One region of the Virgibacillus siamensis genome, then DNA from elsewhere that is predicted to be linked to it. Evidence: predicted binding sites of a transcription regulator. Region 1 holds the regulator's gene; the other holds the start of a gene.
The links. Region 1 encodes NrdR, which represses ribonucleotide reductase genes. Its sites were predicted from a motif close to AACACNATATATNGTGTT; they were not measured.

Region 1 (3,511 bases):
TTGTGTCGAATGCATCCTGTACAACAAACTGTCTGGCCCCTGTTGTGAAAGTGCTGGATGAGAATTTTAAAATCGTAAATGGACTTATGACTACTGTTCACGCATTTACAAGTGACCAGAAGAATCTGGATAATCCGCATAAAGATCTGCGTCGTGCCCGGGGATGCAATCAATCTATCATTCCAACATCAACTGGAGCTGCAAAAGCTTTGGGAGAGGTATTACCCAATATGAAAGGGAAATTGCATGGTATGGCATTAAGGGTTCCGACACCAAATGTTTCCCTGGTTGATCTTGTGATAGATGTTGAAGATGAGGTCACCATTGATAAAGTAAATGAAGCATTTAAAAAGGCTTCAGCAAATCAAATGAAAGGAATTATTAAATACAGTGAGGAACCTCTCGTGTCAATCGATTACACCACCACTGATTATTCTGCAATTATTGATGGTTTAACAACGATGGTTATGGAAGATAAGAAGGTTAAGGTTCTGGCCTGGTATGACAATGAATGGGGCTATTCCAAACGGGTTCTGGATTTGACGAAATATGTAGGCAGCTGTCTTCATCAAAAACAGGTAAAGATATCATAAACCGGGTACATGTTAAAGGCTGACCGCAATAATTGCGGCCGGTCTTTTTTATTTCAATCAATTGGTTTGCCATGATAAAACGATTAGTCCAATTGGCGAAAACATGTTAAAATAAATAAAGTTACATAATTTATTGGACGAGGTGTACTGAATGGCGTTTCGACAGAATTTGGGGAAATTTTTCAGCAATCATGCTGAAACAAACGAGAATCATCCGGATGCTTCGCTTCAAACACGTTATTATAAGACAACAAAAGACAAAGCATTGAATGTACTTGAAGCTTTTTTTAATAAAAATGAATCGTTTCGTATAAATGCTATATCCAAAGAACGCGGGGAAATCAGTGCTTCGATTGTAAAAGGCAGAAAGGCGTTTATTGTGGGAACTGTTATCATGGTCAGACCGCATCAGACAGCCATTGATTTTTCAGTGACGACAGAATCGGCTTTTCCATTTGATCTGGGTTACAGTACGAAAGTGATCCAGCAGTTATACAACCAGGCTGATAAAGAACTTCCCGTAATTCCAAAAACAAACAGGTAAATGTAATATGAATGGGGTTGAACTGAAATGAGATGTTCAAATTGCCACAATAAAAGTACGAAGGTCCTTGATTCCAGACCAATTGAAGAAGGCCGGTCCATTCGCAGGCGCAGAGAATGCGAAGAGTGCGGTTTTCGTTTCACAACATTTGAACGGATTGAAGAGGTCCCGTTAATTGTTGTGAAAAAGGATGGTGCGCGTCAGGAATACAGCCGTGATAAGCTTATCAGAGGATTAATCAAAGCTTGTGAAAAACGTCCCGTACCAATGGAAAAAATAGAAGGAATTGCTGTTGATGTTGAAAAAGAACTTCGAAATACAGGTGTATCAGAAATTGACAGCAAGCAAATTGGTGAAATGGTGATGGATCGGCTTTCACATATTGATGAGGTGGCATATGTGCGTTTCGCTTCTGTTTATCGCCAATTCAAGGATATTAGTGTATTTCTGGATGAACTTAAAGACTTAATCAAAACGGATAAAGAAAACTCCGGGTCAGACAGCTAATGGAAAGAAAGGGAAAGACATATGGATGTTATTGGAAAGTTATTGCCGATTGAAGGTTATCATGTATTTCTGAAAGGTGAATTGCCTGTTGATTATGCGAAATCACTGACGCATCTTTATCAGCCGCTGATTGGAATAGAAGCGGTTATGCTTTATCAGACACTTTTGCATGACAGAGAACTGCAGCAGGAAACAGGGAACCAGACCCATCATACTTTAATGAATTATATGAATGTGCCTTTGGATACTATCTACAGGGCAAGACTAAAGCTTGAAGGAATCGGATTGCTTAAAACATTTAAGCAATCCCTTGATGAGCATGATTCATATGTTTATGAACTGCAATGCCCTTTTGCCCCATCGGCTTTTTTTAAGGATGAAATGCTCGAGCAATTATTGTATCACCATATTGATAATGATAAGTTTCAAATGCTTAAACGTACGTATCAGCAAGATGAAATAATGACAAAAGAAAATAATGTTACTGCCTCTTTTCACGATGTATTTCAGACATTTCAACCGGTACCTGGCAGTGGTGTTATAGTGGAATACTCTAATGACGAAGCACAAAATCGAGTTGAAATGGATTTTTCATGGATTGAACAAATGCTTCAGCGAAAAATGATTCCTGTGAAAAAGGTACTGACACCGGACAATAAGAAGCTGATTACGCAAATGATGGTATTGTACGATCTAACAGGACTTGATACAGAAAAGGCCATTTTATGGGCGTTGACCGATGAAAATTTGCTTCATCATAATGAATTTAAGCAGGCGTGTCATGATCTGTTCAAAAGCAGACATCGGAAATCGACAATAAAGTTGACAGAAAAAGAGAAGCCCTCAGAAGATGTGAAGCCTGAAAAAAAACCACAATCAAGACAAGAGCAGTTTATTACCGAATTGGAAAGAATGTCACCAAGACAATTACTGGAGGATTTATCAAATGGCGGTCAGGCTTCCGGACAGGATATGAAAGTTATACGGGATATTATGACAACGCAGGGCCTTCCTTCTCCAGTTATGAATGTTTTGATTCACTATGTTCTGCTGCAGACTAATATGAAACTGTCAAAGGCATATATGGAGAAAATTGCCAGTCACTGGTCACGTGCGAATTTGAAAACTGCCAGAGAGGCAATGGCCTTTGCCAAAAAAGAACAGGAATTCGTTCAAAAGAATAAAACTTCCGGAAAGTATAATAAACGAACTAATCCTTCCAGGGAAGTGGTGCCGGATTGGTTTAAAGAAAGGAAAAAGAAGCCGCAGCAGCCAAGCCGGAACAATCAAGAATATGAACAGAATAATGATGAGTTTGCGGCACTTCTGAAAGAATTTTCGAATGGAAACCAAAAATAATCAAGGTCAAGGATGATTTCGATGAAACCGGTCCAATCAGAACTGAAAAAGTGGATGCAGCAAAATAAAAATTTTAAAGAAAACTATCAAAAGGTAAGGCAAGAAGTGCTTCAGGACCCTGAAATTAAAGAGTTTCTTTCATTGCATCCAAATATTTCGGAACGGGAAATAGATAAGAGCCTGATAAAACTCTATGAATATAAAACGCAGTCCAAGCAATGCGATAAATGTGAAAGTTTTGGCAGCTGCATGAATATGATACAAGGATATTCTCCTATATTGCAGGTGGAAGATAATGAAATTCATCTGGTTTATGAAAAATGCCATAACCGGATTGATTATGAAAAGCAAAAGGATCAGCAGCGTTTAATTCAAAGCTTGTACATGCCTAAAGATATTTTCAACGCGAGTATTTCGAGTATTGAACTCGATCAAAACAGGCAGCCCGTTGTTCATGAAATGATGCATTTTCTTAAGGATGCAAAAACAGAGCTTCCTGAACGAGGCT
Region 2 (3,511 bases), 230 kb from region 1:
CGCTGGATGACACATTGTGTATCAGCGTGAGCCTCCGGTGCGAGATCCATTGCTGTCACGAAGAATTTAGGCAGATGATCCGCATCTTGTTCCGGATGCCGCTTCAAATATTCTTCCACAATATCTGCCTTTACTTCAATAAATTTGCCGAGCCGACCACTTCTGTAATATGAAAATGAGAAATAAGGTTCAAGTCCGGTTGATACACCAACCATTGTCCCGGTTGATCCGGTCGGTGCCACTGTCAGCAGGTGTGAATTACGAATACCGTATTGCAAAATAGCTTCCCTGATATCTTCAGGCATCTTTTTCATATACCCTGTGTTAATAAATGCCTCCCGCAGTGTTTTAGTCTCTTCATCTGTTGAACCAATTAAAAATGGAAAGCTTCCCTTTTCTTTGGCCAGCTGAATTGATTCACGGTAGGCGGTTGTCGCAATCGTTTCAAAAATTTTATCAACAAGCTCGTTTCCTTCTGAAGATCCATATTCTGTCTCACAATAGATCAGAAGATCATGCAGTCCCATAACACCAAGGCCAACCCTGCGTTCCCCAAGTGCCTGCTTTTTATTTTCTTCTAGGAAATAAGGTGTTGCATCAATAACATTATCTTGCATGCGAACGCCGGTTTTTACAGTTTGCTCCAGCTTTTCAAATTTCACCTGCCCTGTTTCTTTATCAGCCATTTCAGCTAAGTTTACTGCTGCAAGATTACATACTGAATATGGAGCAAGCGGCTGTTCCCCGCAAGGATTTGTGGCAACAACCTGGTCCCCGTAAGCCTTGGCATTCGTCATATCGTTTGCGTTATCGATATAGAAAATTCCTGGTTCAGCAGAATAGGTTGCACAGATATTAATCAGATTCCAAAGTTCGCGTGCTTTAACTCTCCGGTAGACACGAACGCCATATCCCATTTCTTCCCATTTCCGAACATCTCCAATTTCGTGCCATTTCTCATTATACACAGCCATTTCCTCTGGAGTGTAATTTTCAACATCAGGGAAACGTAATTCATACATTTCATCATTTTCGATTGCTTCCATCAAATCTTTTGTTATGCAAACCGAGATGTTCGCACCTGTCAGAAATTCAGGATTATGAACAGTATAAGTGCCGCCAGTAAGCAGCTTTTGTTCCGCCTCTTCAAATGCATCTTTCGTAAAACCGCCTTGTCCAGGCATCGAACGGTAGTTTAAAATACCCTGGTACAAATCAGCCTCCGTTTCAGTAAGCGGGGTGAATTTCAGCTTTTCCTGCGCAAGACGTTTTATCTGCTCATCTTCCGTATTCTCAATTAAGAAACGAAGAATTCTTGGATTTTGCATTTTGGAAATAATAAATTCCATAATATCCGGATGTGAATCAACAAGCATAATCATCTGCGCACCGCGTCTTGATCCACCCTGTTCAACAAGATGGGTCAGTTTTGCAATATCATCAAGCCATGATACTGATCCAGATGATTTTCCATTGACACCTCTGGCTAACGTATTCCTTGGTCTCAATGTTGAGCCATTCGTACCTACACCGCCGCCACGAGACATGATTTCCATTACTTGTTTGCGGTGGTCTGAAATGCCTTCACGGGAATCCCGAATGAATGGCATTACATAGCAATTAAAATACGTTACTTCCGTGTCAGCACCGGCTCCATATAACACTCGGCCAGCTGGAATGAAATTCATGCCGCCTAATTCATCATAAAATTTGTCAAACCACTCTTTTTGTTTTTCTTCCGTTGTTTCAACATTTGCCAATCCTGTTGCATTTCGTTTGGCAATCTGCTCATAAAATACTTCCAGTGGCTTATCAATAACATCCAGGGAACGTTTCACAATACCAGTTGAGGCTTCTTCCTTGTTGTCCAGAACCGATAAAAATTCCGGATCCACGTTAATTTCAGCCTCTTTAGTTGACCAATTAACTGATTTGACATATCCTAATCCCCGTGCAGGAAATTTAGGATCGGCTTTTACTGTCAGTACGACAAAGTCGCCTTCTTTTAATGTTTTCTTTTCGGTATCTTTAAACGCATATCGATCCAGCATGACCAATCTGGACACGCCTTTATGCGTCAGTTTCATATCTTCTGTAACGGGATGAACCTGAGGGAATAACTTGACATCCTCATTCAGTTCCTGTAAATTAATTTTTCGGCTTTTTTCTACAGCAATCGACATTTCCATCGCCCCTTTATCGAGATTCATAAACAGTATGTAAGCTGATAAATCTATTGTTGCTATTAACATATCATAAACCACTTCATAAAAACAATATATTGTGCTTACATTTTTTATCGAGTACTATATATGGGAATTCGATCGAATTTACGTTAAAATGTCAACTCGAGAAAACAGACAATAAATCGCTAAAAACAAAGTATTTATTTGTTATCGGTATATAAATACGCAATTTATAACAATTTTGTGGGTTGAAAATTTTTATTTGTGTTACCAGCTCGACAAAATATGACAAAATTGCATTTAGGCTAAAAAATACTTTGAAAAATTGTCTGTTCAGCCATATAATAGAAATGACACATAAGAGAAATACGGGGGCATCATAAATGGAATTTCTGGTAATAGCTTTAGTAATTGTGTTTGGCTTTCTGATGTTCAGATATTTCAGCCAGCGAAACGTTTTAAAAACACTGACAGAGGACCAGTTTCGTGAAGGATATCGTAAAGCCCAATTAATAGACGTCCGCGAACCGCAGGAATTTAAAAAAGGCCATATCCTTGGGGCACGGAACATTCCGCTTACACAAATGCGGCAGCGACTTGTGGAACTGCGGAAAGATAAGCCGGTTTACCTTTATTGTCAAAGCGGGTCCAGATCAGCGCGTGCTGCACAGTTGCTGCATAAAAAAGGGTATGAAGATCTAAATCAGCTAAAAGGCGGATTCAAAAAATGGACAGGAAAGATTAAATAAATCAATATTTAATCTTTCTTAACTGTAAAAAATGGACGGGAAAACTCCCGCCCATTTTTTTAATTTTCTTTTTGATAGCGCAAGACTGGTTTTCTTGCAGCTGTCGTTTCGTCCAACCGCTTCAAAATTGTGTTGTGTGGTGCCTCTTGAACAAGCTCAGGATCATTTTTAACTTCCTCTGAAATGGAGAGCATCGTATCAATGAAACCGTCCAATGTTTCTTTTGATTCCGTTTCGGTCGGTTCAACCATCATTGCCTCCTCCACATTCAGTGGGAAATAAATAGTTGGTGGATGATAGCCATAGTCAAGCAGACGTTTTGCTACATCCAATGTACGTACACCCAATTTTTTCTGCTTTTTACCGGACAATACAAATTCATGTTTGCAATGCTGTGAATATGGAAGTACATATTCCTCCTCGAGTTTACGCATCATATAATTTGCATTCAGCACGGCATATTCACTGACTTTTTTCAGTCCCTCCGCACCCATTGTCCGGATGTAAGTGTATGCCCGTAGATTAATGCCAAAGTTTCCGTAATATGGTTTGACTCGTCCGATTGACTGTGGACGA

Region 2: the regulator NrdR is predicted to act here: its motif matches at 2,271-2,288, upstream of B1K71_RS11200 (vitamin B12-dependent ribonucleotide reductase).

The regions. Positions count from the first base shown of each region.
Region 1 is NZ_FUIH01000007.1:1,702,715-1,706,225, reverse strand. It holds gene B1K71_RS12425 (glyceraldehyde-3-phosphate dehydrogenase) at 1-593, shown strand, start outside; gene B1K71_RS12420 (cytosolic protein) at 745-1,137, shown strand; gene nrdR (transcriptional regulator NrdR) at 1,165-1,644, shown strand; gene B1K71_RS12410 (replication initiation and membrane attachment family protein) at 1,666-3,003, shown strand; gene dnaI (primosomal protein DnaI) at 3,025-3,511, shown strand, end outside.
Region 2 is NZ_FUIH01000007.1:1,475,896-1,479,406, forward strand. It holds gene B1K71_RS11200 (vitamin B12-dependent ribonucleotide reductase) at 1-2,183, opposite strand, end outside; gene B1K71_RS11205 (rhodanese-like domain-containing protein) at 2,570-2,935, shown strand; gene gcvPB (aminomethyl-transferring glycine dehydrogenase subunit GcvPB) at 2,995-3,511, opposite strand, start outside.